Regions from separate parts of the Streptomyces sp. NPDC053367 genome, predicted to be linked through region 3. Evidence: riboswitches for the same ligand, from Rfam matches in the RefSeq annotation. Region 3 holds a riboswitch; each other region holds the start of a gene.
What was found. A riboswitch is a leader RNA that binds a small molecule or an ion and turns the genes downstream of it on or off. The one in region 3 is predicted to bind thiamine pyrophosphate.
Positions count from the first base shown of each region.

Region 1: linked by a shared signal. The riboswitch ahead of thiO (glycine oxidase ThiO) and the one ahead of ACIGXJ_RS30600 (thiamine ABC transporter substrate binding subunit) in region 3 are both predicted to bind thiamine pyrophosphate.
Region 2: linked by a shared signal. The riboswitch ahead of thiC (phosphomethylpyrimidine synthase ThiC) and the one ahead of ACIGXJ_RS30600 (thiamine ABC transporter substrate binding subunit) in region 3 are both predicted to bind thiamine pyrophosphate.

Region 1 covers NZ_JBITYN010000001.1:377,228-387,524, forward strand. The annotation lists gene metF (methylenetetrahydrofolate reductase [NAD(P)H]) at 1-308, opposite strand, end outside; gene thiE (thiamine phosphate synthase) at 536-1,183, opposite strand; gene ACIGXJ_RS01725 (Rv2175c family DNA-binding protein) at 1,261-1,626, opposite strand; gene ACIGXJ_RS01730 (NAD(P)/FAD-dependent oxidoreductase) at 1,761-3,011, opposite strand; gene ACIGXJ_RS01735 (hypothetical protein) at 3,044-3,415, opposite strand; TPP riboswitch at 3,470-3,581, shown strand; gene thiO (glycine oxidase ThiO) at 3,579-4,736, shown strand; gene thiS (sulfur carrier protein ThiS) at 4,733-4,945, shown strand; gene ACIGXJ_RS01750 (thiazole synthase) at 4,949-5,743, shown strand; gene pknB (Stk1 family PASTA domain-containing Ser/Thr kinase) at 5,917-7,830, shown strand; gene ACIGXJ_RS01760 (deoxyribonuclease IV) at 7,893-8,777, shown strand; gene ACIGXJ_RS01765 (DUF4396 domain-containing protein) at 8,873-9,499, shown strand; gene ACIGXJ_RS01770 (sulfite oxidase-like oxidoreductase) at 9,531-10,163, opposite strand.
Region 2 covers NZ_JBITYN010000003.1:179,497-189,793, forward strand. The annotation lists gene ACIGXJ_RS10465 (cytochrome ubiquinol oxidase subunit I) at 1-621, opposite strand, end outside; gene ACIGXJ_RS10470 (cyclophilin-like fold protein) at 830-1,225, shown strand; gene hisC (histidinol-phosphate transaminase) at 1,257-2,342, opposite strand; gene ACIGXJ_RS10480 (LacI family DNA-binding transcriptional regulator) at 2,815-3,927, shown strand; gene ACIGXJ_RS10485 (metallophosphoesterase) at 4,114-5,214, shown strand; gene ACIGXJ_RS10490 (hypothetical protein) at 5,422-6,285, shown strand; gene thiC (phosphomethylpyrimidine synthase ThiC) at 6,423-8,222, opposite strand; TPP riboswitch at 8,215-8,392, opposite strand; gene ACIGXJ_RS10500 (hypothetical protein) at 8,723-8,962, shown strand; gene ACIGXJ_RS10505 (YibE/F family protein) at 8,959-10,297, shown strand, end outside.
Region 3 covers NZ_JBITYN010000012.1:98,754-109,050, forward strand. The annotation lists gene ACIGXJ_RS30590 (ABC transporter ATP-binding protein) at 16-1,035, opposite strand; gene ACIGXJ_RS30595 (ABC transporter permease) at 1,035-2,702, opposite strand; gene ACIGXJ_RS30600 (thiamine ABC transporter substrate binding subunit) at 2,678-3,769, opposite strand; TPP riboswitch at 3,848-3,955, opposite strand; gene rlmN (23S rRNA (adenine(2503)-C(2))-methyltransferase RlmN) at 3,995-5,101, opposite strand; gene ACIGXJ_RS30610 (SRPBCC family protein) at 5,151-5,600, opposite strand; gene ACIGXJ_RS30615 (phosphatidate cytidylyltransferase) at 5,769-6,971, opposite strand; gene frr (ribosome recycling factor) at 6,971-7,528, opposite strand; gene pyrH (UMP kinase) at 7,715-8,473, opposite strand; gene tsf (translation elongation factor Ts) at 8,669-9,505, opposite strand; gene rpsB (30S ribosomal protein S2) at 9,656-10,297, opposite strand, start outside.

The sequences.
Region 1 (10,297 bases), on a different contig from region 3:
TTGCGCAGTTCGGCGATGGAGTGGTTGACGGCGGTGAGGTGGGCGACCGGTGTGAGGGTCGTGTCCACGACGATCTGCTGGGTCTCCTTGACGGTGCCCGCGCGGGTGGAGCCGCCGGCGCCGTAGGTGACGGAGACGAAGTCCGGGGAGACCGCCTCGACCCGGCGGAGCGCGCTCCACAGGTTCTTCTCGCCCTTGGGGGTCTTCGGCGCCGAGAACTCGAAGGAGTACGTCGTCTTGCCGGTGGCGAGGATGTCACGCACGGTGCGTGCGCGATCAGTCCTGGTGGATGCGGTTCCTAGGGCCATACCCGCAGGTTATCCAGGGGTCGGCGGTCCCCCAACCGAATGACGGAAATTTGCCCGATTTGCCCGGCTACTGTCCAAAGGGTGGACAGCGGGTGCCCGAAATGAGCCGATTGGAGCGGATGAGTGTCTCGCCATGCGGCCGAACGCGTCTCGCCGCTCGGCCGCACCAGCCCCCGCACCGCGGACCCACACGGCTCCGGACGGTCGTACGCGAGCCTCACGCGGTCCTACGCGGACCGCAGGCGCTTGGCGAGCTCGGCCGCGGCGGCTCCCGGGTCGTCGGCCTCGGTGACGGCCCGTACGACCACCACCCGGCGGGCGCCCGCCTCCAGCACCTCGTCGAGGTTGCCGAGGTCGATGCCGCCGATGGCGAACCAGGGCCGGTCGGTGCCGAGCGCGGCGGTGTACCGCACCAGGTCCAGGCCGGGTGCGTACCGGCCGGGCTTGGTGGGGGTGGGCCAGCAGGGGCCGGTGCAGAAGTAGTCCACGCCCTCCTGGACCGCTGCCGCCGCGGCCTCCTCCTCGGCGTGCGTGGAGCGGCCGATCAGGACGTCCTCGCCGAGGATGGCGCGGGCCGCGGGCACCGGCAGGTCGCCCTGGCCGAGGTGCAGGACATCGGCCCCGGCGGCGTGCGCGACGTCCGCGCGGTCGTTCACCGCGAGGAGCTTGCCGTGCCGGGCGCAGGCGTCGGCGAAGACCTTCAGGTGCTCCAGCTCCTCGCCGGCCTCCATGCCCTTGTCGCGCAGCTGCACGATGTCGACGCCGGAGGCGAGGACCGCGTCCAGGAACTCGGGCAGGTCGCCCTGGCGCTTGCGGGCGTCCGTGCAGAGGTAGAGCCGGGCGTCGGCGAGCTGGGCGCGTGCGGTCGCGGGCATACGTGTCCCCCCGTGGTGTCGGTGGCGCACGGGCCGGGGACGTACCCCGGCCCTGTGCCTCCAGAGTGCTGATCAGGTCAGACGGCGAGCGCCTGGGCGCGGCGCTTCACCTCCGTGCCGCGATTCTCGCTGAGCGCCTGCGCGGGGGTGCCGGGCAGGCTGTCGTCGGGGGTGAAGAGCCACTCCAGCATCTCTTCGTCGGTGAAGCCGTCGTCCCGCAGGAGCGTCAGGGTGCCGGTGAGGCCCTTGACGACCTTGTCCCCGTCGATGAAGGCGGCGGGGACGTGCAGTGCGCGGTTCTCACCACGGCGTACGGCGATGAGCTGGCCCTCCTTGACCAGCTGCCGCACGCGGGTCACCTCGACACCGAGCATTTCTGCGATGTCGGGGAGGGTGAGCCAGGCGGGGACGAGAGCATCGATCTTTGCGTCAATCTCGGTCACAGGGACAAGCCTGCCATCCAGCACTGACAGTCGGAAGTCGAGGCCACCCGGGTGGGGGCGTGATCACGTCTGCCGGGCCCTTCGGGCCGATCGCCCGCGCGGCGCAGCCGCACATCGGGACAGCTCCGCGCCCCCTACAGCGCGGCCGCCTTCAGAGGGCGGGCCGGGTCCGCCAGGAGGTCCGGATCCATCCGGGCGCCCGACTCGATCAGCTTCCTGCCCTGCGCCAGGTCCCTCGGGCGGCCGACCGCCAGCAGGGCCACCAGGCGGCCCTCGCGCAGCCAGCACACCGACCAGGCCGGACCCGACGGGTCGCCGCGCCACAGCAGCGTGTCGGCGGAGGTGTGGTGGCCTGCGTACTGCACGAACCGGCCGAACTGCTCGGACCAGAAGTAGGGCACCGGGTCGTAGACGGACGGCGGCTCGTCCGTCGAGGCGCCGATGATGTTGGCGGCGACCGTGCGCGGGCCCTGCAGGGCGTTGTCCCAGTGGTGGACCAGCAGTCGCTCGCCGTAGCGGCCGGAGGGGAAGGAGGCGCAGTCGCCGACCGCGTGGACGTCGGGGGCGGAGGTGTGCAGGTGGGCGTCGGCGACGACCTCGCCGTGGGCGCCCAGCTCGACGCCGGAGCCGGTGAGCCAGGCGGTGGCGGGGCGGGCGCCGATGCCGACGACGACCGCGCCGGCGGGCAGCCGGGTGCCGTCGTCGAGGACGACCTCGCCGGGCTCGACGCGGGCCACACGCGTGTGGGTGCGCAGATCGGCGCCGGCGTCGGCGTACCAGGAGGCCATCGGGGCGGCGACCTCGGCGGGCAGCGCCCCGGCGAGCGGCCGGTCGGCGGCCTCCACGACGGTCACCGCGCAGCCCGCCTCGCGCGCGGCGGTGGCGAACTCGGCGCCGATCCAGCCGGCTCCGACGACCACGATGTCGTGCTGGCGGGCCAGGACGGGCCGCAGCCGCTCGGCGTCGTCCAGGGTGCGCAGCAGATGCACGCCGGGCACGCCCTCGGCGCCGGCCAGATGCACCGGTTCGGCGCCGGTGGCCAGGACCAGGACGTCGTAGGGCACCGGGCCGTGCTCGGTGTCCAGCTCATGGTCGGCCGGGCGCAGGCCGAGGGCCTCGCGGCCGAGGTGCAGCTCGATGTCGAGCGCCTCGAAGTCGACGTCGAAGGCGGAGCCCTCGGCGGTGCCGAGCAGCACGGCCTTGGACAGCGGGGGCCGGTCGTAGGGCTGGTGGGGTTCGGCGCCGATCAGGGTCACGGTGCCCGTGAAGCCCTGTTCGCGCAGGGCGACCGCGGTCTGCACGCCGGCCATGCCCGCGCCCACGACGACGACACGCCGCGGCACGGTCGCTCCCGGCGCTTCCCGTTCCTGCGTCTGCTCGCTCACCTGATCACCATAGACAACTGACAATCCGTCAGTCACCGGCCGTGTCCCGTGACCTCCCCCACCACGTCCGTGACCTCCTCCACCACGCTGGTCCCGCTGCCCGGCCGCGACTCCCACTCCCAGGTCTCCTCCAGGCGGAGCCGCCCGTCGGGCAGCTCCACGACCCGTGACACGCAGTGCCCGGAGGCCGTCGTGCCGTCGAGCCGCAGCTGGACATACCGAAAGTCCAGCCGGTCTCCGTCCCGGGTTCCCACCAGCCGGCCGCGCACCACATCGCCGCCCGCGTACTCGGCCCAGATCCCGCCGTCCTTCTCGTGGTACGTGAACCGGGTGCGGGTGCCCACCTGACCTGGGGCTTGGTCGGCGACCGGGGCGAGGACGAGACCGTCGAGCGAACGGGGCACGGCTGAAGGCTCCCTTACGAGGGTGTGGCGGCTGCGGTTAGGGTGGGGCAAACGTAAAGCACTCGCGGGAGCCCGGACGCACCGGGCTGAGAGGGAGGCTGGCGGCCTCCGACCGTACGAACCTGATCCGGGTCATGCCGGCGAAGGGAGGGGCTGGACGCCCATGTCGCGTACGTCAGACGTCCTCGTGGTCGGGGGCGGCATCATCGGTCTGGTGACGGCGTGGCGGGCCGCGCAACGCGGTCTCGCCACGGCTGTCGTGGACCCGGAACCGGGCGGCGGGGCCGCGCAGGTGGCGGCCGGGATGCTGGCCGCCGTCACCGAACTGCACTACGGCGAGCAGACCCTGCTCGGCCTGAACCTCGCCTCGGCGCGCCGCTACCCGGAGTTCGCCGCCGAGCTGACCGGCCTCACCGGGCACGACCTCGGCTACCGGCAGTGCGGCACCCTCGCCGTCGCGCTGGACGCCGACGACCGCGCGCACCTGCGCGAACTGCACGCGCTCCAGCAGCAGTCGGGCCTGGACTCGCAGTGGCTGTCCGGACGTGAGTGCCGGCGCCTGGAGCCGATGCTGGCGCCGGGCGTGCGCGGCGGGCTGCGGGTGGACGGCGACCACCAGATCGACCCGCGGCGCCTCGCGGCGGCCCTGGTGGCGGCCTGCGCGCAGGCGGGCGTGGTGTTCCACCGCGACTGGGCCGAACAGCTCACCGTCGTACGGGAGCGGGCCGCGGGTGTCGTCACGCGCGCGGGCGCGCTGCTGGGGGCCGGGCAGGTGGTCCTCGCGGCGGGCAGCCTCAGCGGGCGGCTCGCCGGTGTCCCGGACGACGTACTGCCGCCGGTCAGGCCGGTGAAGGGGCAGGTGCTGCGGCTGACCGTGCCGGGGCGGTACGCGCCCTTCCTGCACCGCACCGTCCGCGCGGTGGTGCGCGGCAGCCAGGTCTATCTGGTGCCGCGGGAGAACGGCGAGCTGGTCGTCGGGGCCACCAGCGAGGAACTCGGCTGGGACACCACGGTGACCGCGGGCGGCGTGTACGAGCTGCTGCGCGACGCCCACGAACTGGTCCCCGGCATCACCGAACTGCCGCTGACGGAGACCCGCGCGGGTCTGCGCCCCGGCTCACCCGACAACGCGCCGCTGCTCGGCCCGACCGAGCTGGACGGCCTGCTGCTGGCCACCGGCCACTACCGCAACGGCGTGCTGCTGACGCCGGTCACCGGCGACGCCATGGCCCACGTCCTGACCACCGGTGAACTGCCCGACGAGGCCCGCCCCTTCACGCCCCGGCGCTTCACCACCGCACTCACGGAGCAGCCCGTATGAACCTCTCGGTCACCATCTCGGTCAACGGCGAGCGTCGGCAGATCGAGCCGGGGACGGCTCTCGACACGCTCGTGCGCTCCCTCACCGCGGCGCCCTCCGGAGTGGCCGCCGCGCTCAACGAGACCGTCGTGCCGCGCACGCAGTGGTCCTCCACCGCGCTCGCCGAGGGCGACCGCGTCGAAGTCCTCACCGCCGTACAGGGAGGCTGACCCATGGCCGACGATCCGTTCGTCCTCGGGGGTACGACGTTCAGCTCCCGGCTGATCATGGGGACCGGGGGCGCGCCCAGCCTGGAGGTGCTGGAGCGGGCGCTGGTGGCGTCCGGGACGGAGCTGACGACCGTCGCCATGCGGCGCGTCGACCCCTCGGTGCACGGCTCGGTGCTGTCCGTGCTGGACAGGCTCGGCATCCGCGTCCTGCCCAACACGGCCGGCTGTTTCACCGCCGGGGAGGCCGTGCTGACGGCCCGGCTGGCCCGCGAGGCGCTCGGCACCGACCTGGTCAAGCTGGAGGTCATCGCCGACGAGCGCACCCTGCTGCCGGACCCGATCGAGCTGCTGGACGCGGCCGAGACGCTGGTGGAGGACGGCTTCACCGTCCTGCCGTACACCAACGACGACCCCGTCCTCGCCCGGAAGCTGGAGGACGCGGGCTGCGCGGCGGTCATGCCGCTGGGGTCGCCGATCGGCTCGGGCCTCGGCATCCGCAACCCGCACAACTTCCAGCTGATCTGCGAGCAGGCGCGGGTGCCGGTGATCCTGGACGCGGGTGCCGGTACGGCGTCCGACGCGGCGCTCGCGATGGAGCTGGGCTGCGCCGGTGTGATGCTCGCCTCGGCGGTGACGCGGGCGCAGGAGCCGGTGCTGATGGCCTCCGCGATGAGGAGCGCCGTGGAGGCGGGCCGGCTGGCCTTCCGGGCCGGGCGGATCCCGAAGCGGCACTTTGCCGAGGCGTCGTCCCCGGTGGACGGGCTGGCACGGCTGGACCCGGAGCGGCCGGCCTTCTGAGGGTCCGCTCGCCGGCGCGGGGGTTGCCGCCCGCCCCGGCCGACCGCCCACGGCGGTGGCCACGACGGTGGCGGACCGTCCGGTCGTCGGGTGCGTCACAGGTCGGCTGCAGTCCCTGCCCGATCCGGTCGGAAGAGGCAGGGCTGTCGGTCCCGGCTCGTACACTCACCTGCGTGGACACGACCCTTCAGGACCCTCTGGTCGGGCAGGTGCTCGACGGGCGTTATCGCGTCGAGGCGCGGATCGCGGTCGGCGGGATGGCCACGGTCTACCGGGCCGTGGACACCCGTCTGGACCGCGTGCTCGCGCTGAAGGTGATGCACCAGGCGCTGGCCGTCGACGGGGCCTTCGTCGAGCGGTTCATCCGCGAGGCGAAGTCCGTGGCCCGCCTCGCGCACCCGAACGTGGTGCAGGTCTTCGACCAGGGCGCGGACGGGTCGTACGTGTATCTGGCGATGGAGTACATCGCCGGCTGCACCCTGCGGGACGTGCTGCGCGAGCGCGGGGCGCTGCAGCCGCGGGCCGCGCTGGACATCCTGGAGCCGGTGCTGGCCGCGCTGGGCGCCGCCCACCGGGCCGGGTTCGTGCACCGCGACATGAAGCCGGAGAACGTCCTCATAGGGGACGACGGCCGGGTGAAGGTCGCCGACTTCGGGCTGGTGCGCTCGGTGGACACGGTGACCAGCACCTCCGGCTCGGTCCTCGGCACGGCCGCCTATCTCGCCCCCGAGCAGATCGAGCGGGGCGCCGCCGACCCGCGCGTCGACGTGTACGCGTGCGGGGTGATGCTGTTCGAGATGCTCACCGGCGGCAAGCCGCACTTCGGGGACTCCCCCGCGCAGATCCTCTACAAGCACGTCCACGACGACGTCCCGCCGCCCTCGGCCTCGGTGCCGGGCCTGGCGTACGCGCTGGACGAACTGGTCGCCTCGGCGACCGCGCGCACCCCGGAGATCCGGCCGTACGACGCCGTGGCGCTGCTCGCCCAGGTCCGCGAGGCGCGCGCCGGGCTGTCCGAGGCGGAGCTGGACGCGGTGCCGCCGCGGGCGATCGCGGCGGAGCACGACAACGCGGAGGACCGGACGAGCGTGATCCCGCGCTCGCTGACCGTGCCCCGGCCGCTGCCGGTGAACGACGACGAGGACCGGCACACCAGCCGGCTGGCCTCCCCGCCTCCGCTGCCGCCGCGCCGCCGGTCGCTGCCGCGGCGGGGGGTGCTGTCGATCGTGGCGGCCGTGCTGCTGGTGCTCGGCGTCGGTGCGGGCGTCTGGTACATCAACTCCGGCCAGTTCACCAAGGTGCCGCTGGTGCTGGAGAAGACCGAGGAGCAGGCCCGCGACCGGCTGTCCGACGCCGGTCTGGAGGTCGGCGGGGTCGAGCGGGCGTACAGCGACACCGTCAAGCGCGGCCTGGTGATGGGCACCGACCCGGAGCCGGGCGCCCGCATCCGGGCCAACGACTCGGTGACCCTCACCATCTCCCGGGGCCCGGAGGTCGTGCGGGTGCCGGCGCTGCGGGGCGAGCCGCTGGACGAGGCGAGACGGGCCCTGAAGGACGAGGGCCTGGAGCCGGGCATGGTCACGCGCGAGTTCAGCGACGAGGTGCCCAGGGGCGCGGTGCTGCGCACCGATCCGGAGGGCGGTGTGGAGCGCCGCGCGGGCTCCGCCGTGGCCCTGGTGGTCAGCAAGGGCAGCCCGGTGGACATCCCGGACGTCGTCGGGGACGACCTCGCGGACGCCCGCGCGGAGCTGCTGGAGGCGGGCCTGAAGGTCGAGGTCGCGTCGGCGCAGATCAACTCCGACATCGACAAGGGCAAGGTCGCCCTGCAGTCGCCGGACTCCGGCGGCGAGGCCGCCGAGGGCGACACGGTGACGCTGACCCTGTCCAAGGGCCCGGTGATGGTCGAGGTGCCGGACGTGGTCGGCGACAGCGTGGACGACGCCCGGGACAAGCTGGAGGACGCCGGCTTCGAGGTCGACGAGGACCGCGGTCTCCTCGGTCTCTTCGGCGACACCGTGAAGAGCCAGTCCGTGGAGGGCGGCGAGACCGCCCCCAAGGGCTCGACGATCACCATCGAGATCCGCTGAGCGGCGGGAGGGGGCGGGCACCGGCGGGCAGGGCACGACGTACGGCATGACACCCTGAACGGGTGAGTGTCGAACACCCCCTCCCCGGCCCGTCCCGCAACCCCGTCGGCAGCCATGTGCCCGTCGCCGGGGGCCTGAGCCGCGTAGGACTGACGTACGCCCGTGATCTGAAGGCCGAGACCGTGCAGGTCTTCGTGGCCAACCCGCGCGGGTGGGCGACCCCGGCCGGGAACCCGCGCGAGGACGAGGCGTTCCGGGCGGCGTGCGCGGCCGAGTCGATCCCGGCGTACGTGCACGCGCCGTACCTGATCAACTTCGGGTCCCACACCGAGGCGACCGTCGAGAGGTCGGTGGAGTCGCTGCGGCACTCGCTCAGGCGGGGCCGGGAGATCGGCGCGCTCGGCGTGGTCGTGCACACCGGCAGCGCGACCGGCGGCCGGGACCGGGCGGTGGCGCTGAAGCAGGTGCGGGAGCACATGCTGCCGCTGCTGGACGAGCTGACCCATGACGACGACCCGTACCTGCTGCTGGAGTCGACCGCCGGGCAGGGCTCCTCGCTGTGCTCGCGGACCTGGGACTTCGGGCCGTACTTCGAGGCGCTGGACGCCCATCCGAAGCTGGGTGTGTGCCTGGACACCTGCCACATCTTCGCCGCAGGTCACGATCTGACCGGGCCGAGCGGCACGCACCGGACGCTGGACCTGCTGGTGGACACCGTCGGCGAGGGCCGGCTGAAGCTGATCCACGCCAACGACTCCCAGGACGTGGCCGGCGCGCACAAGGACCGGCACGCGAACATCGGCGCCGGTCACATCGGGGAGGACCCGTTCCGGGAACTCATGACCCACCCGGCGACGGCGGGCGTACCGTTGATCATCGAGACTCCCGGCGGCAAAGAGGGGCACGCGGGAGACGTGGAGCGGCTGAAGAAACTCCGGGACGGATAGATCCACTCTCCACAAAGCCCTGGCGGGAATACCCCCGGGGGGTATACGGTTCCTGTAGAGCGCGCAGGAACCGTTGTCCGGCTTTGGGGGCAGAGATGCAGCACGACGCACACGCGGCGCACACGCGGCACGACAATCACGAAGGTCACGGGGCGCACGAGGGGCACGCGGGCCACCACGGCGAGCTCCACCAGCACGAGGGCCACGCGGCCCACGAAGGCCACCACGAGGGTCACCACGCCGGCCACACCGCTCATCAGGGGCACGCCCATCACACCGGCGGCGGCGCCAGCTGGGCGATGGCCGCGCAGGCCACCCTGCACTGCCTCACCGGCTGCGCCATCGGCGAGGTGCTCGGCATGATCATCGGCACCGCGCTGGGCTGGGGCAACATGCCCACGATGATCCTGGCGATCGTGCTGGCCTTCTTCTTCGGCTACTCGCTCACCCTGCGCGGTGTCCTCAAGGCGGGCCTCGACCTCAAGGCCGCGATCCGGGTCGCGCTGGCCGCCGACACCCTCTCGATCGCCGTGATGGAGCTGATCGACAACGGCGTGATCGCCCTGTGGCCGGGCGCGATGGACGCCCACCTCGACGACGCGAAGTTCTGGTGGGTGCTGGCCATCGCCCTCGTGGCCGCCTTCATCCTCACCACTCCGGTCAACAAGTGGATGATCGGCCGCGGCAAGGGCCACGCGGTGGTGCACCAGTACCACCACTGACCCCGGCGGGAGCGGCGGACGGGATCAGGACTCAGAGCTCGGGGCCTTCCCCGGGCTCTTCCTGGTAGGAGTAGCGCTGTTCCTTCCAGGGGTCACCGATGTTGTGGTAGCCGCGCTCCTCCCAGAAGCCGCGGCGGTCGGCGGTCATGTACTCCACGCCCCGCACCCACTTCGGGCCCTTCCAGGCGTACAGGTGGGGGACGATCAGGCGCAGCGGGAAGCCGTGCTCGGCGGTGAGCAGTTCGCCGTCCTTGTGGGTGGCGAAGAGGGTGCGCTCGGAGGCGAAGTCGGAGAGGCGCAGATTCGAGCTGAACCCGTACTCCGCCCACACCATCACATGGGTGACGTCGTCGGCGGGCGGGGCGATCTCCAGGACGGTCCGGGCGGGGATGCCGCCCCATTCCGCGCCGAGCATGCTGAACTTCGTCACGCAGTGCAGGTCGGCCACGACGGTGGTGTACGGCAGGGCCGTGAACTCCTCGTGGCTCCAGCAGTGCTTCTCACCGTCGGCGGTGGCCCCGAAGACCCTGAACTCCCACCGCTCGGGGCGGAACTTGGGCACGGGCCCGTAGTGCGTGACCGGCCAGCCCCGCTGCAGTCGCTGCCCCGGCGGGAGCTCGGTCGGTGCTGCTTCTCCCCATTCGCGCTCCACCGGATGACCCATGGCTCCATCCTGACAGACCCGGCACGGTGCACCCGACCACGTGGGTCCGTATTCGGACAACTGACGCTAAGCATGCACTTACTTACTAAGTACGCACTTACTGGACGATCTTCCTCGGCCGGTGCAATCATGCG
Region 2 (10,297 bases), on a different contig from region 3:
GGCGGAGATGCCGACCATGAACGCGCCACCGGTGAGGAAGGCCGCGGAGAGGGTGTGGAAGGCCTGGGCGAGCGCGGTGTTCTGCGTGAGGACCAGCCAGAAGTCGGTGAGCTCCGCCCGGCCCTTGGCCTCGTTGATCCGGTAGCCGACCGGGTGCTGCATCCAGGAGTTGGCCGCGAGGATGAAGTACGCCGACAGGATCGTGCCGATCGACACCATCCAGATGCAGGCCAGGTGGATCTTCTTGGGCAGCTTGTCCCAGCCGAAGATCCACAGGCCGATGAAGGTCGACTCGAAGAAGAAGGCGATCAGCGCCTCGAAGGCGAGCGGGGCGCCGAAGATGTCACCGACGAAGCGGGAGTAGTCGGACCAGTTCATGCCGAACTGGAACTCCTGCACGATGCCGGTGACCACACCCATGGCGATGTTGATCAAGAACAGCTTGCCCCAGAACTTGGTGGCCCTGAGGTACTTCTCCTTCTCCGTCCGGACCCAGGCGGTCTGCAGGCCGGCCGTGAGGGCGGCGAGCGAGATCGTCAGCGGAACGAACAGGAAGTGGTAGACGGTGGTGATGCCGAACTGCCAACGCGCCAGAGTCTCCGGCGCCAAAGCCAATTCCACGTCGTCGTCTCCTTACTCGCCGTGGACACAGCGGCGGTTCGCCCCTTTTGTCACACGCAACATGGAACAACCGGGACTTGCTTGTGAACGCGTTCACATTCACAAGCAATTATGACGCACTGATTTTCGGCCCGGGAGGGGGGGTCCCTCCTTGGCCTCCGCGTCAATCCCTTGGCAGAGACTTCAACGTCTTGTTGAATTGCGCGCCATGCAGACGCAGCACTCACCGACCCGTATACGGATCTCCTGGCCCGCGGGGCATCTCACCGCGAGCCTCGACAGCACCCCGACCACTCAGGCCCTGATGGAGGCGCTTCCCTTCACCTCCACCGCCCAGACCTGGGGTGAGGAGGTCTACTTCGACACAAGCGTGTCGGTTTCACGTGAAACGGACGCCCGACAGGTCGTCGAGCCGGGCACGGTCGCCTTCTGGACCGACGGCGACGCCCTCGCACTTCCCTATGGCCCCACCCCGATCTCGCGAGGCGACGAGTGTCGCCTCGCGAGCCCCTGCAACGTCCTCGGCCGCCTCGACGGGGACCCCCGCCGACTGGCGACCGTGCGCGCAGGCGACCCGATCCGGGTCGAAGCGATCACCGACTAGTGCCACCGACCGGATCGGGTCCGAGGACTCCTCACCCCTGGAGCTCCTTGCGGAAGCCCTCCGTCGTCTTCAGGAAGATGTCGTTCGCCTCGGTCTCGCCGATCGTGACCCGCACACCCTCGCCGGGGAACGGCCGCACCACGACCCCCGCCTGCTCACAGGCGGCCGCGAACGCCACCGTGCTCTCCCCCAGCCGCAGCCACACGAAGTTGGCCTGGGTGTCCGGCACCGTCCAGCCCTGGGAGCGCAGCGTGTCGACCACACGCGTGCGCTCGCACACCAGCGAGCCGACCCGGCCCAGGAGCTCGTCCTCGGCCCGCAGCGAGGCCACCGCCGCGTCCTGCGCGAGCTGGCTGACGCCGAACGGGACGGCCGTCTTGCGCAGCGCCGCGGCGACCGGCTCATGCGCGATCGCGAACCCGACGCGCAGGCCGGCGAGGCCGTACGCCTTGGAGAAGGTCCGCAGGACGCAGACGTTCGGCCGGTCGCGGTACAGCTCGACGCCGTCGGGCACCTCCGTGTCCCGCACGAACTCGCGGTAGGCCTCGTCCAGCACGACCAGCACATCGCCGGGCACCCGGTCCAGGAAGCGCTCGAGCTCGGCCCGGCGCACGGCCGTACCGGTCGGGTTGTTGGGGTTGCAGACGAAGATCAGGCGGGTCCTGTCGGTGATGGCGTCCGCCATCGCGTCGAGGTCGTGCACATCGCCCGGGGTCAGCGGCACCTTCACCGAGGTCGCGCCGCTGATCTGGGTGATGATCGGATACGCCTCGAAGGACCGCCAGGCGTAGATGACCTCGTCGCCGGGGCCGGACGTGGCCTGGAGCAGCTGCTGGGCGACACCGACCGAACCGGTGCCGGTGGCCAGGTGCGAGACCGGCACACCGAAGCGCTCGGCCAGCTCCTCCATCAGCCCCATGCAGGCCATGTCCGGGTAGCGGTTGAAGGACGCGGCTGCGGCGGTGACGCTCTCCATGACGCCCGGCAGCGGGGGATAGGGGTTCTCGTTGGAGGACAGCTTGTACGCCACCGGCCCCCCGGCCGCGGCAGGCTTGCCCGGCTTGTAGGTGGGGATACCCTCCAGCTCGGCGCGCAGCTTCGGGCTCGTCTCGCTCACCGCAGTCCTCCTCGCGATCACCGGCGGACCGTCAGCACCGCCGGCTTCCAATGCTTCTCACCTTAAGAGGATTCGGGCCCGCTGCGAATGGGTCCGCGTCCACCACCTGGACCGGGTGGGCCCGGAGCGGGCGCGAGGCAGGCGCCGAGCGGGGATGTCCCAGCAGCCCCACTGACAACAGGGGCATCACCGTACGAAGGGCCATGAATCGGGGGCGCACCATACATATATCTATGCGCCGGTGGCTTGCGCCGTGGCGCGCGTCCCTCGTGAAGGTGAGTTGAGACCTCTTCGAAACATCGGGCAGTTGGCAGGCGTGCACGCGCCGAGACGCCACGTCCTACAGCAGAAGCCGCCAACTCCCTTGCTTTCAAAGGTTTTTCCGGCCTGACAGCCTTGCAGAATCGTGCCTGTCAACGGGTGCATATGCGTCCGCACTACCCCACCGCATGAGCCCTACTATCGGCACGCCATGACAGCAGCAGGGAAGCACCAGGTGAGCCGCGCGGAAACCTCACGCCGAGGCAGCCGGCCGGGACGGGCGGGCATCAGAGATGTGGCCGCCGCCGCCGGGGTCTCCATCACAACCGTCTCCGATGCCCTCAACGGCAAGGGCCGGCTCCCGGACGCCACCCGCCGCCATGTCCGCGAGGTCGCCGACCGACTGGGATATCGCCCCTCGGCAGCCGCCCGAACCCTCCGTACCGGCAAGTCGGGACTCATCGGCCTGACCGTGACGACGTACGGGGATGAACCTTTCACCTTCACCGAGTTCGCGTACTTCGCGGAGATGGCACGTGCCGCCACCTCCGCCGCGCTCGCCCGCGGCTACGCCCTCGTCATCCTTCCCGCGACCTCCCGCCACGACGTGTGGTCCAACGTCGCCCTGGACGGCACGGTCGTCATCGACCCCTCCGACCAGGACCCGGTGGTCAGCGAGCTGGTCCGGCAGGGTTTACCGGTCGTCTCCGACGGCCGCCCGGCCGGCTCCCTTCCCGTCACCGCCTGGGTCGACAACGACCACGAGGCCGCCGTCCTCGGCATCCTCGACCATCTGGCCGACGCGGGCGCCCGCCGGATCGGCCTGCTGACCGGCACGACCACCGACACCTACACCCACCTGTCGACCACGGCCTATCTGCGCTGGTGCGAGCGCGTCGGCCAGGACCCGGTCTACGAGGCCTACCCGGCGCACGACCCCTGCGCCGGCGCCGTCGCCGCCGACCGGCTCCTGGCCAGGCCCGACCGCCCCGACGCCGTCTACGGGCTGTTCGACCCCAACGGCACCGACCTGCTCGCCGCCGCCCGCCGCTACGGCCTGCGCGTGCCCGAGGACCTGCTGCTGGTGTGCTGCAGCGAGTCCACCGTGTACGCCAACACCGAGCCGCCCATCACCACGCTGTCGCTCAAGCCGCGCCGCATCGGCACGGCCGTCGTCCAGCTCCTCATCGACGCCATCGAGGGAGTCGAGTCGGATCATCCCGTCGAACAGGTGATACCGACGGAGCTGATCGTGCGCACCTCTTCGCAACGGCGCCCGCCGCGCCGGACCGTCAGCCCCCCGCGCTCCCCGGAAGAGGGATAGCGCCGGACCGGCCGACGGCTCGGGCGAAGCCCGGCCCAATCGGGGCGAAAGCCACGGTGAAACCGGAGTCCTGCTTCTTTTCACCACCCCTGGGTCATCACATGGCACGATCCGCATTCCTATGATGGGCCCACGGCACCGCGGGCCGCTGCGACCAGGCAGTCCGATCGGTGCAGCTGCGGCGCGATGGTGGAGGGGTCGATGACTCAGGGGGCCGGTCAGGGACCCGAGGTGGAGCGGACGGCGACGTTGCGCGACTTCCGGGTGCCCGCGTACGTCCATGAGACCGGCCCGTACCCCGCCCAGGGCAGCCACCCCGGTGAGACGGCCGCCCCCGTCCCGGAGCCGGTGGACTACCCGGAGGGGTACACGCCCACCCAGCGCGACCTGCCCGTCATCAACCGGGGTGACACTCTCCAGGTCACCGTCGACCCGGCCCCCGCGCCCGTCCCCCAGCCCGCGGCCGGCCCCGGCCCGCTGTTCGTGGTCGGCGACGTGCACGGCTACCTCGACCAGCTGATCGCCGCTCTTCAGGAGAAGGGCCTGATCGACGCCGCGGGTCACTGGTGCGCGGGCACCGCCCGGCTGTGGTTCCTCGGCGACTTCACCGACCGCGGTCCGGACGGCATCGGCGTCATCGACCTCGTGATGCGGCTGTCCGCCGAGGCGGCAGCGGCCGGCGGCTACTGCAAGGCCCTGATGGGCAACCACGAGCTGCTGCTCATCGGCGCCAAGCGGTTCGGCGACACCCCCGTCAACTCCGGCGCGGGCACCGCCACCTTCCAGGCGGCCTGGCTGCTCAACGGTGGCCAGAAGACCGACATGGACCGCCTCCAGGACCACCATCTGCAGTGGATGTCCCGCCTCGACGCCCTGGAGCAGGTCGACGGCCATCTGCTGGTGCACTCCGACACCACCGCCTATCTGGACTACGGCGACTCCATCGAGGAAGTCAACGACACGATCCGCGAGACCCTCACCCGCAACGACGCGGACGAGGTCTGGGATCTGTTCCGCAAGTTCACCAAGCGCTTCTCCTTCCGTGACGAGGGCGGCGCCGACCATGTGCGCTCGCTGCTCGAGGTCTTCGGCGGCAGCCGCATCGTCCACGGCCACAGCCCCATCCCCTACCTCCTGGGCGAGGTCGGCTCCGAGGACGGCGAGGACAACGCCGGCCCCGTGGTCGAGGGACCGCACGTCTACGCCGACGGCCTCGCCATCGCCATGGACGGCGGAGTGACCATGGCCGGAAAGCTGCTCGTGCAGCAACTCCCGCTGGACAAGTGAGACTTCACCGGGCCGTGGTACCCCGTCGCAGGCCCGGAAGGTGACAGCGCGAGCCCGAGGGCGCGGACCGGAGGGCAATTTCTGCAAACCCCCTGTCGACGTGTGCCGTCACCGCTCTACCATCGGCTTATCCGTAGCAGGCTCCCCTCCGTTTCTGCCCGACGGCTCGTCAGCGTGCGAGCCCCAAGCCCTACGGAGCATCGGGGGATGCACATGAACAGCGTTCCGCAGCACCTGCTGAGCGAGGACCGCCAGGAGTACGAGCGGATCCTCGATGAGGCGCTGCGCTCCGCCCCGCACCGTCCTGAACTGGCCGCTGTCGGTCAGCGGCTCAACCCCGAACAACTGCGCACCATGGCGCTGGGCGCCACCGCTCTCATCACGGCCGCCGCGGCGACCGAGTACCAGCACTATGTGAAGGTCCGCGAGGAACTGCGCCGGCCCACACCACCCACCTCGTCGTCCCTGCGCGAGTCCGGCTCCGAGCCCGGTGCGGGCACGGGCGGACTCGCCTCCGTCATGGGGGAGGTCACCGAGACCGCCGGCGCGGGGGCCGTCGCGGTCGTCGCCGTCCTCGCCCCTGTCCTGGCCGGAACCGCCGCCGCGATCTTCCTGCTCGTCGGTTACCTCCTGAAGGTGCTCGATCCGGACCGGTCCTTCGCCGACACCATGCTCACGACCGGATGGGCGTTCGGCGCCCTGACCGCCGTCGCCATCCTGGTCGCCGCCGTCGGCCTGCTGCTCACCGCCCTGCGCAACAGGCCCACACCAAGCCCGAGTTCCTACGACGATCCGGGCGGGGAGCTGGACCAGGCCAGGCAGGCCTGGCGGGAGGCCCTGCTGGAGCGCGGCATCGTGCCGTTCCTGCGCGACGCGCTCGCCGCGTCGAGCCCGGTCGCCCTGCCCCGCACGAGTCCACCGACACCGGCCGGGCGCATGCCCCATCTCGGCTACGACCGCCCGGGTTTCACCAGCCCCGGCGAGGGCGCCTCCGCGAGCCCTCGCCCGAGCTACACCAGTCCCGACTTCAGCAGCCCCGACTTCGGGGGCCCCGAGCACCAGCCGGACTGACCCCGGCTTGCGCCGCCCGCCCAGGGGAGCGCAAGCCGCACACCGGGCCACCGGGAGCTTCGGCAGGCCGCCGACCCGAGGCGTACGGCAGGTCCGCGGACCCATGGCCGTACGACCCGGTCGGCCGCCTGTCGGTGTCAGTCCGCGAGCGGCAGGTACACCCGGTTGCCGGCCGCCGCGAACTCCTTCGACTTCTGGGCCATGCCCTCCTCGATCTCCGCCTTGCTGCCGCCGTGCTCACGGCGGATGTCCTGGGAGATCTTCATCGAGCAGAACTTCGGCCCGCACATGGAGCAGAAGTGAGCCGTCTTGGCAGGCTCGGCCGGGAGGGTCTCGTCGTGGAACTCCCGTGCCGTGTCCGGGTCGAGGGCCAGGTTGAACTGGTCCTCCCAGCGGAACTCGAACCGGGCGTCGGACAGCGCGTCGTCCCACTCCTGCGCCCCCGGGTGCCCCTTGGCGAGGTCGGCGGCGTGCGCGGCGATCTTGTAGGTGATGACGCCGGTCTTGACGTCGTCACGGTTGGGCAGGCCCAGGTGCTCCTTGGGCGTGACGTAGCACAGCATGGCCGTGCCCCACCAGGCGATCATCGCGGCACCGATGCCGGAAGTGATGTGGTCGTACGCGGGCGCGACGTCCGTGGTCAGCGGGCCGAGCGTATAGAACGGAGCTTCATCACAGATCTCCTGCTGAAGGTCGATGTTCTCCTTGATCTTGTGCATCGGGACGTGACCGGGGCCCTCGATCATCGTCTGCACATGGAAACGCTTGGCGATCCGGTTGAGTTCCCCGAGCGTCCTCAACTCCGCGAACTGCGCCTCGTCGTTGGCGTCCGCGATCGAACCCGGGCGCAGGCCGTCGCCGAGCGAGTACGTGATGTCGTACGCGGCGAGGATCTCGCAGAGCTCCTCGAAGTTCTCGTAGAGGAAGCTCTCCTTGTGGTGCGCCAGGCACCACGCGGCCATGATCGAGCCACCGCGCGAGACGATGCCCGTCTTGCGGTTGGCGGTCAGCGGCACGTACGGCAGCCGGACGCCCGCGTGGACGGTCATGTAGTCCACGCCCTGCTCGGCCTGCTCGATGACCGTGTCCTTGTAGATCTCCCAGGTCAGCTCCTCGGCCCGGCCGTCGACCTTCTCCAGGGCCTGGTAGAGCGGCACCGTGCCGATGGGCACGGGGGAGTTGCGCAGCACCCACTCGCGGGTGGTGTGGATGTTGCGGCCGGTGGACAGGTCCATGACCGTGTCGGCGCCCCAGCGGGTCGCCCAGGTCATCTTCTCGACCTCCTCCTCGATGGAGGACGTCACCGCGGAGTTGCCGATGTTGGCGTTGACCTTCACCAGGAACCGCTTGCCGATGATCATCGGCTCGATCTCCGGGTGGTTCACGTTCGCCGGCAGCACGGCCCGGCCTGCCGCGATCTCCTCGCGCACCACCTCGGGGGAAACGTTCTCCCTGATGGCCACGTATTCCATCTCGGGCGTGATCTCGCCCCGGCGCGCATAGGCCAGCTGCGTGACCGCCTGACCGCTGCGGCCGCGGCGCGGCAGCCGGGGGCGGCCCGGGAAGACCGCGTCGAGATTGCGCAGTCCACCACGCGGCGAGGTGTGCTTGAGGCCGTCGTCCTCGGGGCGGACGGGACGGCCCGCGTACTCCTCGGTGTCGCCACGGGCGATGATCCAGTTCTCCCGCAGCGGCGCCAGGCCCCTGCGGACGTCCGTCTCGACGGATGGATCGGTGTAAGGGCCTGATGTGTCGTACAACGTGACCGACTGGCCGTTGGTGAGGTGCACCTGACGGACCGGCACGCGCATATCGGGGCGCGAGCCCTCGACATACGCCTTGTGCCATCCGATGGACTTCCTGACGTCGTCGCTCTCGGAGACCGCGGAGGTCCCCTGCTGCGTGGAGGCAGGCGTGCGTACGTCCTTGCTGGTCATGAGACCTACTCCCTACGCCGGCATTACCCGGTAACAGGTTCGGCGGTCGACGCAGCGGTCACCGTCTCCCGGTGTTTCGTGTGGAACACCACGTGTTCCACGTGAAACATCGCGAAGACGGAGGTCAGCGCCCTCTCAGCCCGGTGCTCCGAGCTCCCGCGTGTACAAAGGTGCCTCCACGCTAGCGTCACTTCGGGCGCGGTGAACAGGGGGCCCCTGTCGTTCTTGCGATGATCGGTCAGTGACCACGACACAGCAGCCCCCGTTCCCGCCGCCCGAACCGCGCCGTGACGGACCCACCGCGAGGGCCTCCGGCGGTCGTCACATCGGCGGCTGCGGGGCCGGCCCCGCAGCCGTAAACGGACACGGTTCCGGGCACGGGCCCGGACCCTCTTTCCCGGGCGACGGGAGCGGCCGATACGGCACCGGAGGCGGCGCGGCGCCCGGCACCGCGGCAGGCTCCGAGGGCGGGCAGGCACACGGACCGGGTGACGGTGGCCATGGCCAGGGGCACGGGCACGGGCGTGGAGAGAGCGGGTGGACCGGGGCCGGTGGCGGTCCTGGGGCCGGTGGCGGCCCTGGCTCCGGAGACGGCCCTGGCTCTGGCGGCGGACACGAGGCCGGCGGCGGCTACGGCTTCGGCGGTGGAGACGGGGGCTACGGCTCCGGTGGTGGAGGCGGTGCCGAGGGCGGGCATGGTCTCGCTGGACGGCACGGACGTGGCAGCGGCCGCGACGTGAGCGGCGGTCACGGGTCAGGCAGCGGCCACGGAGGCGGAGGTGGTCACGGAGGCGGCGGCGGCCACGGAGGCGGTCACGGGTCAGGCAGCGGCCACGGAGGCGGAGGTGGTCACGGAGGCGGCGGCGGCCACGGAGGCGGTCACGGTGGCGGAGGCGGCCACGGAGGCGGCCACGGAGGCGGTCACTCGCACAGTCACAGTCATGGACCGGCCGCGCCCGTCTCCAAGCATCTGCGCAAGGTGATCGCGGCGATCCTCGTCCCGTTCGCGGCCGCGGTCGTGGTGGGCCTCGCGGTGTTGTGGCCCGGCGGTGCGCCGCCACACGAGCGCACCGGTGTCGGTTTCGACCGGCAGACGGAACAGGCGACGGTCACCAAGGTCGAGGAGCTGGACTGCAAGTCGGTCAATGCCTCCGGCGTCCCCCCGACAGGCGACACCTCCACCGCGGAGGGTTCCTCGGCGCAGCAGCAGGAGAACGGCACCTGCAAGCGGGCGACGATCCGGGTCGACTCCGGCGAGGACAGCGGGCGCACGTTCACCGAGATCGTGCAGCCGGACCAGTCACGGCAGTTGCACGAGGGCCAGGAGGTCGTGGTCGCCTACGAGCCCTCCGCGCCGAAGGACCTGCAGTACTCCGTCGTGGATGTGAACCGCCGGCTTCCGCTGGGTGTGCTCGCCGGCATCTTCGCGATCGCCGTCGTGCTCGTGGGCCGGATGCGCGGGGTGATGGCGCTGGTCGCTCTGGCCATGAGTTTCGTGGTGCTCAACTTCTTCATCCTGCCCGCGATCCTTCAGGGCTCGAACCCGCTGGTCGTGGCGGTGGTCGGGGCGAGCGCGATCATGCTGATCGCGTTGTATCTGTGTCACGGCCTGTCCGCCCGGACCTCGGTGGCCGTGCTCGGCACCCTGATCTCCCTGCTGCTGATCGGCGTGCTCGGCTCGTGGTTCATCGACTGGGCCGCCCTCACCGGCAACACGGACGACAACACCGGCCTGATCCACGGGCTGTACCCGTCGATCGACATGAGCGGTCTGCTGCTGGCGGGCATCATCATCGGCTCGCTCGGGGTCCTGGACGACGTGACCGTCACCCAGACGTCGGCGGTGTGGGAGTTGCACGAGGCCAACCCGACGATGGGCTGGCGCGGCCTGTACCGGGCGGGCATCCGGATCGGCCGCGATCACATCGCCTCGGTCGTCAACACGCTCGTCCTCGCCTACGCGGGCGCGGCTCTGCCGCTGCTGCTGCTGTTCTCGATCGCGCAGAGCAGCGTGGGGGCGGTCGTCAACAGCGAGCTGGTCGCGGAGGAGATCGTGCGCACGCTGGTCGGCTCGA
Region 3 (10,297 bases):
CCCACTCACCCCACCTCACCCCAACACCACGATCTCCTCCGCCTCGAACTCCACCCCCACCACGTCCCCGACCCCCGGCGCCTCCCGCAGCGCGCAGGCCGCCTCCAGCCGGGGCGCGTCCTCGGGCTGGAGGTGGACCGCGACATGGGTGCCCTTGAAGGTGCGGGCGGTCACCGTGCAGCGCAGCCCGTCCGCCGCGGGCACCAGCCGCACACCGGCAGGCCGTACGAGCACGGCGTGGCCGCCCTGCGGGGAGCCCTCCGGCACCGGCAGCTTGCCCCAGGGCGTGTCCGCGGCCTCTCCGGTCACGGTCGCCGGCACCACGTTGTCGAAGCCCAGGAAGCGGGCGACGAACTCGTCGACCGGCCGCTGCCAGACCTCAAGGGGCGTACCGGACTGGGCGATCCGCCCCTCCCGCATGACCACGACCCGGTCGGCGAGCGCGAAGGCCTCGCCCTGGTCATGGGTGACCGCCAGCACGGTGGTGCCCAACCTTCCGAACAGCTCCCGCAGTTCGACCACGAGCCGTTCGCGCAGCGACCGGTCGAGCTGGCCGAGCGGCTCGTCCAGCATCAGCAGCCGCGGCCTGGGTGCGAGGGCCCGGGCCAGCGCCACCCGCTGCTGCTCACCGCCGGACAGCGCGGCCACGGCCCGCCGCGCGGCGCCCGGCAGACCGACGAGGTCGAGCAATTCGCCGACATGTTCCTGCTGTTGCCGCTTGGAGGCACCGTGCATCCGCAGTCCGAAGGCGACGTTGCCGCCGACGTCCCGCTGCGGGAAGAGCTGGTGGTCCTGGAACATCAGCCCCACTCCCCGCCGGTGCGCGGGCACGCCCGCCTGGTCGCGGCCGTCGAGCAGCACCCGTCCGGCGTCCAGCGGCTGCAGGCCGGCCACGGCCCGCAGCAGGGTCGACTTGCCGCTGCCGCTCGGCCCGAGCACACACACGATCTCGTGCTCGCCGACACCCAGGTCGACGCCGTCGAGCACGGCCCGCCCGCCGAACCGTACGGTCGCGTCCTCGAGTCCGAGCAGCATCAGAACTCCCCCGTCCGGTCGGTCCGCAGCCGCTCCAGCACCAGCAGGGCCACCGCGCACACCAGCATCAGAATCGTCGACAGGGCCATCGCCTGCCCGTAATTGAGGTCACCGGGCCGCCCCAGCAGCTTGGCCACGGCGACCGGCAGAGTCGGGTGGTCGGCCCGTGCGATGAACACGGTCGCCCCGAACTCGCCGAGGGACACGGCGAAGGCGAACCCGGCGGCGACCAGCAGAGCCCGCCGCACCATCGGCAGGTCCACCTCCCGCCACACGCGCCACGGCGACGCGCCGAGCACGGCCGCGGCCTCCCGCAGCCGCCCGTCCACCGCCCGCAGCACCGGCAGGATCGTCCGCACCACGAACGGCACCCCGACCAGTGCCTGCGCGAGCGGCACCAGCACCCAGGAGGCCCGCAGATCCAGCGGCGGCTCGTCCAGGGCGATCAGAAAGCCGAAACCGACGGTCACCGCGGACACCCCGAGCGGCAGCATCAGCAGCGCGTCGAACCCGCGCACCAGCCGCCCCGCGTCCCGCCGGGTCAGCGCGGCGGCGGCCAGCCCGCCGATCAGTACGGCGAACGCGGTGGCCACGCACGCGTACCGCAGCGAGTTCCCGATCGCCTCGATCGGGGGCACGAGGAACGCGCCGCCGTCGGACGAGGTCAGCGCGCGGTAGTAGCCGAAGTCCGGCGCGTCCAGCGACCGCTGCACGAGCACCGCCAGCGGCAGCACCAGCAGCACGGCGACCGTCACCAGCACACCGGCGAGCAGCGCCCACTGCCCCGCCCCGCGCGGCCGCGCCGACGTCACCGAGGTGTCCACCAGCCGAAGGGCCGTCTCCCGCCGCCGTACGGTCCGGGCGTGCACGGCGAGGATCGCGCCCACCGCGGCGAACTGGACCAGGGTGAGCACGGCGGCCGTGGTCAGGTCGAAGATCTCGGTGGTCTGCCGGTAGATCTCGACCTCCAGGGTCGAGAACGTGGGCCCGCCGAGGATCTGCACCACGCCGAAGGAGGTGAAGGTGAACAGGAACACCATCAGGGCCGCGGCCGCGACGGCCGGCCCGAGCGCGGGCAGCGTGACCGTGCGCCAGGCGGTGAGGCGGGACGCGCCGAGCATCCGCGCGGCCTCCTCCTGCCGCGGGTCGAGCTGGCCCCACAGACCGCCGACGGTCCGTACGACGACCGCGTAGTTGAAGAAGACGTGCGCCAGCAGGATCGCCCACACGGTGGTGTCCAGACGTACGCCCCACAGCTCGTCCAGCAGACCACCGCGGCCTACGACGGCCAGGAACGCGGTGCCGACGACCACGGTCGGCAGCACGAACGGCACGGTGACCACCGCGCGCAGCACCTGTTTGCCGGGGAAGTCGAACCGGGCGAACGCATACGCGCCGGGCAGCGCGATCAGCAGGGTGAGCGCGGTCGAGGCGAGGGCCTGCCAGGTGGTGAACCACAGCACGTGCCGGATGCCGGGGTCGGCGAGCACCTCACCGAGCCGGCCCAGCCGCCACACCCCGTCGGCGTGCAGCCCGCGCTCGACGATCGCGGCGACGGGGTAGGCGAAGAACAGCCCGAAGAACGCGACGGGCAGGGCCATAAGACCCAGCCGCGCCGCGCTCCCCGTACGGCTTCCGCGCCTTACTTCAGTACGAGCGAGGTCCACGACGTGACCCACTCATCGCGGTGCTCGGCGATCTTCGCCGGGTCCATGGTCTCGGGGCTCTTCGCGGCGGGACCGTACTGCGTGAACTCGGCGGGCACCTTCGCGGCCTCGGTCACCGGGTAGACGAACATGTTCAGCGGCATGTCCTCCTGGAACCGCTTCGAGATCAGGAAGTCGATCAGCGCCTTGCCGCCCTCGGCGTTCTTCGCGTTGCTCAGCAGCCCCGCGAACTCGATCTGCCGGAAGCAGGTGCCGCTCGCCACGCCCGTGGGCGCGGTCTTCGGCTTCGGGTCGGCGAAGATCACCTCGGCGGGCGGGGAGGAGGCGTACGACACCACCAGCGGGCGGTCGGCCCTGGCCTTCTTTCCGCCGGCCGAGCCGGAGAACTCCTCGTTGTAGGCCTGCTCCCAGCCGTCGACGACCTTCACGCCGTTGGCCTTCAGCTTCTTCCAGTAGTCCTGCCAGCCGTCGTCGCCGTACTTCGCCGCCGTACCGAGCAGGAAGCCCAGACCGGGCGAGGAGGTGGAGGCGTTCTCGGTGACGAGGAGGTTCTTGTACGCGGGCTCGGTCAGGTCGTCGAGCGTGGCCGGCGGGGCCAGCTTGTGGTCGGCGAAGTACTGCTTGTCGTAGTTGACGCAGATGTCGCCGAAGTCGACGGGCGTGACCCGGTGCTCGTCCTTGTCGAGCTGGTACTCCGCGCCGACCTGGTCGAGGCCCTTCGCCTCGTACGGCTGGAAGAGCCCGTTGTCCAGGGCCCGCGACAGCAGGGTGTTGTCGACGCCGAAGAACACGTCGCCCTGGGGGTTGTCCTTGGTGAGGACGGCCTTGTTGACGGCCTGGCCGGCGTCGCCGTCCTCCAGCACCTTGACCTGGTAGCCGGACTGCTTCTCGAAGGCGGCGAGGACGTCCTCGGACACCGCCCACGAGCTGTGGCTGACGAGGGTGACGGTCCTGGAGCCCTTGCCGCCGGAACCGGTGTCCGTGTCGGAGGCGGAGTCCGACCCGCACGCGGACAGCGTGACCAGGCCGAGGCCGACGGCCGCGGCGACGAACGTCTTGATGTGCACGGAATTCCTCCTGGGACGGTCCAGGAAGAGACGCGGCCCCGCCCGGGTCCTCTTCGGGGCCCGGGCGGGGCGCAACAGCTCGAGTGATGACCGAACTTCCTACCCAGAATGACCTGGGCGAGGTTCAGAGGGTCTGCGGCCCGATCGCCGCACTCTCAGCGCTGTGGCGCTCCCCTGTCGGAATATGAAGATGTATTGAACGGATCTCGGACTACGGCTCTCAGACTACCGCTCGGTCGCGGCGAGCTGACCACAGGCTCCGTCGATCTCCTGACCTCGGGTGTCCCGGATGGTCACGGGCACCCCGTGCGCCGCAATGGCCTCGACGAACGCCTTCTCGTCCTCGGGCCGCGAGGCGGTCCACTTCGAGCCGGGCGTCGGGTTCAGCGGGATCAGGTTGACGTGCACCGGCTTGCCCTTGAGCAGCCGGCCCAGCCGGTCACCGCGCCAGGCCTGGTCGTTGATGTCACGGATCAGCGCGTACTCGATGGACAGCCGGCGCCCGGACTTCTCGGTGTACTCGAACCCGGCGTCCAGGACCTCGCGCACCTTCCACCGCGTGTTCACCGGCACGAGCGTGTCGCGCAGCTCGTCGTCCGGGGCGTGCAGGGAGATCGCCAGCCGGCACTTGAAGCCCTCGTCGGCGAACCGGTGGATCGCGGGCACGAGCCCGACGGTGGAGACGGTGATGCCGCGCTGCGACAGCCCCAGCCCGTCGGGCGCGGGGTCGGTCAGGGCACGGATGGCGCCGACGACCCGCTTGTAGTTGGCGAGGGGCTCGCCCATGCCCATGAAGACGATGTTGGACAGCCGCGCGGGCCCGCCGGGCACCTCGCCGTCCCTGAGCGCGCGCATGCCGTCGACGATCTGGTGCACGATCTCGGCCGTCGACAGATTCCGGTCGAGACCCGCCTGCCCGGTCGCGCAGAACGGGCAGTTCATACCGCATCCGGCCTGTGAGCTGATGCACATGGTCACCCGGTCCGGGTACCGCATCAGCACCGACTCGACGAGCGTCCCGTCGAACAGCCGCCACAGCGTCTTGCGCGTGGTCCCCTCGTCCGTCGACAGATGCCGTACGACGGTCATCAGCTCGGGGAACAGCGCCTCGCGCAGCCTCTCCCGGGACCCGGCCGGAATGTCGGTCCACTCCTGCGGGTCGTGCGCGTACCGCGCGAAGTAGTGCTGCGACAGCTGCTTGGCGCGAAACGGCTTCTCCCCGGCCTCGGCCACGGCCTGCTTGCGCTCGGCGGGCGAGAGATCGGCGAGATGCCGCGGCGGCTGCTTGGCTCCGCGCGGCGCGACAAAGGTGAGTTCTCCGGGCTTGGGCATGGTGCTACCAGTGTCGCAGATCGTCATGAGTGACCCGCGACCCCGAGGATCAGGCGCCCGTGCGCTCCAACCGCTGCTTCAGCAGGGCCTCGTCCCGGGGCAGCTCCTTGCGGGCCTGGGGGCGGACGACGAGGGGGACCAGGGCCTTGCCGAGGCCGTGGCCCTCGAAGTCGACCTCGATGGTCACGCGGGAGCGGCGTCCGTCGTCGAGCGGCTCGATCTCGCCGTGGGTGCGCGGACGCACGGGCCCCTCTACGCCGTGCAGCTCCCAGCTGTGCGGCGGGTCGAGCGCGTCGAACTCCAGGGTCACCGGGATCTGCCGGGTGCCCACCCGGCGGGTGACCCGGACCCGGGAGCCGGGGTGGAGCGGCCCCGCTTCGAGCGGCTCGGCCGCGACCGCGCTCAGCTGCCATTCCGGCAGGTGGGCGGGGTCGGTGAGATAGGCGTAGGCGTCTTCCGGAGGGCAGTCGATGTCGATGGATTCACGGATGGCGGACATGGGTGGACCCCCTTTGCGGGCGTACACCGAAATCGTCCCACCGGGCACGCCCCCCGGCCACCACCGCAGGACGACGTACGGACCCCCGCCCCGCAGGGGCAGAGGTCCGTGAGCGAGCGCACCGCCGGACTCGCCGGCCGGAGCCGACGAACAGCACCGCCGGACTCGTCAGCCGGAGCCGACGAACAGCACCATCAGCAGCCACACCACGGGAGCAGTCGGCAGCAGCGAGTCCAGGCGGTCCATGATGCCGCCGTGACCCGGAAGCAGGGTGCCCATGTCCTTGATGCCGAGGTCCCGCTTGATCATGGACTCGCCGAGGTCGCCCAGCGTGGCGCTGGCGGCGACGGCGAGCCCCAGCAGCAGGCCCTGCCACCAGCGGCCGTCGTCCACCAGGAACTCCATGCACAGCGCACCGGCGACCATGGCGAAGCTCACCGCGCCGAACAGCCCCTCGCGCGTCTTGCCGGGGCTGATCCGCGGAGCGAGCTTGTGCTTGCCGAAGCGCCAGCCGATCGCGTAGGCCCCGGTGTCGCTGACCACGGTCAGCAGCAGGAACGTCAGAACGCGCCAGGGCCCGTCGTCGGCGGTCAGCAGCAGCGCGACGAACGTGGCGAGGAACGGCACGTAGAACGCCGCGAAGACGCCGGCGGTGACGTCCTTGAGGTAGCCCTCGGGCGGCTCGGTCATCCGCCAGACCAGCACGGCCAGCGCGGTGAGGGCCATCGCGACCCACGCGCCCTCGGGGCCCCGGACGTACCCGGCGACGACCATCGCCGCACCGCCCAGCGCCAGCGGCACGAGCGGCGCCTTGATCTGCTTGCGCTCCTGGAGCCGGCTGGTCAGCTCCCACAGACCGACGACCACGGCGACCGCGATCACACCGACGAACACGGCCTTGTAGACGAACAGCGACGCGACGATCACCGCGCCGAGCCCGACCCCGACCCCTATGGCCGCGCCCAGGTCACGGCCCGCGCTCTTCTTCTGCGGTGCGGGGGCCGGCTGCGGGGCGTCGGGCATGGGCTCCGGATTCTGCGGCACCGCCCCGTAGGGCTGCGCCTGCGGCATGTCGTACGGCTGTGCTTGCGGCGCCTCGTAGGGCCGCGCCGCTTGTGTCTCGTCGCGGAACAAGGGGCCGCTCAGCCGAGCGGCCCCCCGGTCGTCATCCTGGTCGCCGCCGTACCGGGGTACGGCGGGTCCGTCGGGCACGATGGGCATGGGGCGAGTCTGCTGCGCCTCAGGCGCATCGTACGCGGGACCCGCCGGGGCAGTCCCGTGGACGTACCCCTGGCCGGGCCCCTGGTCGGACGGCCCCCAGTACCCGGCCTGACCGGCCCTGGACGGCGCTCCCCAGGAAGAGTCGTTCATCAGACTTCGAGCAGCTCCGCTTCCTTGTGCTTCAGGAGCTCGTCCACCTGGGCGACGTACTTCGCGGTGGTGTCGTCGAGCTCCTTCTCCGCACGGCGGCCCTCGTCCTCGCCGACCTCGCCGTCCTTGATCAGCTTGTCGATCGCGTCCTTGGCCTTGCGGCGCACGGAACGGATGGACACCTTGGCGTCCTCGCCCTTGCCCTTGGCGACCTTGATGTAGTCGCGGCGGCGCTCCTCGGTGAGCTCGGGGAACACCACACGGATGATGTTGCCGTCGTTGCTCGGGTTGACGCCCAGGTCGGAGTCGCGGATGGCCTGCTCGATGTTGCGCAGCGCGCTCTTGTCGAACGGGGTCACGACGGCCATGCGCGGCTCCGGCACGGAGAACGAGGCCAGCTGGTTGATCGGCGTCGGCGCACCGTAGTAGTCGGCCACGATCTTGTTGAACATCGCCGGGTGCGCACGGCCGGTGCGGATCGCGGCGAAGTCCTCCTTGGCGACCACGACGGCCTTCTCCATCTTCTCCTCGGCCTCGAGGAGGGTCTCTTCGATCACCACTTGCTCCTGCGTGTCTTGAGTAAGGCCCGGCTGCGGTTCCTCGTCGGGGCGGCGGCCGGCTGCGTCGCGTCTTCTTGCACGGTTCCCGACCGGCAGAACATTGTCCATCCCCCGGTCAGGCTCCGGGGCATTACCCGGTCGGGCTCCGGAGGATTCCCCGGTCCGGCTCCGGGTGAATCCCGGTCAGGCCCGGTTGCCCTGGTCGCCCACCAGCGTGCCGATCTTCTCACCCTTGACGGCGCGAGCGATATTGCCTTCGGCCAGAAGCTCGAAGACGAGGATCGGAAGCTTGTTGTCGCGGCACAGCGTGATGGCCGTGGCGTCGGCCACCTTCAGGTCGCGGGTGATGACCTCGCCGTAGCCGAGCGCGTCGAACTTCACGGCGTCCGGGTTGGTCTTCGGGTCGGAGTCGTACACCCCGTCCACGCCGTTCTTGCCCATGAGCAGCGCCTCGGCGTCGATCTCCAGGGCGCGCTGGGCGGCGGTGGTGTCGGTGGAGAAGTACGGCATGCCCATACCGGCGCCGAAGATGACCACACGGCCCTTCTCCAGGTGGCGCACGGCGCGCAGCGGGATGTACGGCTCGGCGACCTGGCCCATGGTGATGGCGGTCTGCACGCGGGAGTCGATGCCCTCCTTCTCCAGGAAGTCCTGGAGGGCGAGGCAGTTCATCACGGTGCCGAGCATGCCCATGTAGTCCGAGCGGGCGCGGTCCATGCCGCGCTGCTGGAGCTCGGCGCCGCGGAAGAAGTTGCCGCCGCCGATGACGACCGCGATCTCGGCGCCGTCGCGCACGACCGCGGCGATCTCACGGGCGATCTTGTGCACTACGTCCGGGTCCACGCCCAGACCCCCACCGCCGGAGAACGCCTCTCCGGACAGCTTCAGCAGATACCGGCCGCGCACTTTGCCGTCGTCGCTCTTCTGGGCCTTGGTGGTCATGGAGATCCCGCCTCTTTCACGTGTTGCACATACGAAGAAGGCCATTGCCGTCTGGGGGTGTTCCCGTGCTCGGCAATGGCCTCCTCGTCAGATCTGCTGTCGTCCGTCACACGCGCGTGCGACGGCGTCCGCGGACGACTGCGGTCGACCCGGGCGGTGATCCGCCGCGGGTCGCGCGTCGGTCCCGGTACGGACTCAGATGCCGACCTTGATGCGCGCGAAGCGCTTCAGGGTGACACCGGCCTCGTCCAGAACCTTCTGGACCGACTTCTTGTTGTCGAGCGCGTACGGCTGACCGAGCAGCGTGGCGTCCTTGAAGAAGCCGTTGACCCGACCCTCGACGATCTTGGCGATCGCGGCCTCGGGCTTGCCCTCGGCGCGGGTGGTCTCCTCGGCGATGCGGCGCTCGGACTCGACGACCTCGGCCGGGACGTCCTCCTTGGAGAGGTACTTCGGCGCGAAGGCGGCGATGTGCTGGGCGATGCCCTTGGCCACGTCGGCGTTCGGCTTGTCCAGCTCGACGAGGACACCGATCTGCGGGGGCAGGTCGGGCATCGTGCGGTGCATGTAGGCGAGCACGAAGCCGTCGGAGTACTGGGCGAAGCGGTCGAGGACGATCTTCTCGCCGAGGTTGGCGTTGGCCTCGTCCACGAACGCCTGGACGGTCTTGCCGGGCTCGATCTCGGAGGCGAGCAGGGCCTCCAGGTCGGCCGGGGAGGTCGCGGCGACGTGCTCGGCGATCTTGTTGGCGACGGCCTGGAACTTCTCGCCCTTGGCGACGAAGTCCGTCTCGCACTTCAGCTCGACCAGGACGCCGGAGGAGTTGTCGTCGGCGATGATCGAGACCACGGCGCCGTTCTCGGCGGAGCGGCCCTCGCGCTTGGCGACGCCCTTCTGGCCCTTGATGCGCAGCGCCTCGACGGCCTTCTCGACGTTGCCCTCGGCCTCGTCCAGCGCCTTCTTGCAGTCCATCATGCCGGCGCCGGTGAGCTCACGGAGCTTCTTGACGTCAGCGGCGGTGTAGTTCGCCATGAGTCTGTGAGTCTTTCTCGAAGTCTGGAATCGGATCCGCGCGGTCGCGACCCGCGGTAGCGGTCGCGGACCGCGTCCGTCCTGCTGACCTACGGGTGGACGACGGGGGCGCACGTCATGTCGCGGCCCCCGTCGTCAGCACCGACGGTGTCAGGCCTGCTCGCCCTCGGCGGCCGGCGCCTCGGCGGCGGGGGCCTCCTCGGCGGCGGGGGCCTCGGCGGCCGGGGCCTCCTCGGCGGCGGGAGCCTCGGCGGCGGCCGGGGCCTCCTCGGCCTTCTTCTCGCCCTCGAGCAGGTCGCGCTCCCACTCGGCCAGCGGCTCGCCCGCGGCCTTCTCGCCCTTGTCGCCGGTGGCGACGCCGGAGCGGGCGATGAGGCCCTCGGCGACGGCGTCGGCGATCACGCGGGTGAGCAGGGTGACGGAGCGGATCGCGTCGTCGTTGCCCGGGATCTTGTAGTCGACCTCGTCGGGGTCGCAGTTGGTGTCGAGGATGGCGACGACCGGGATGTTGAGCTTCCGGGCCTCGCCGACCGCGATGTGCTCCTTCTTGGTGTCCACGATCCAGACGGCGCTGGGCACCTTCTGCATCTCGCGGATACCACCGAGGGTCTTCTCCAGCTTGGCCTTCTCGCGCGAGAGCACGAGAAGCTCCTTCTTGGTCAGACCGGACGCGGCGACGTCCTCGAAGTCGATCTGCTCGAGCTCCTTGAGGCGCTGCAGACGCTTGTAGACGGTCGAGAAGTTGGTGAGCATGCCGCCCAGCCAGCGCTGGTTGACGTAAGGCATGCCGAC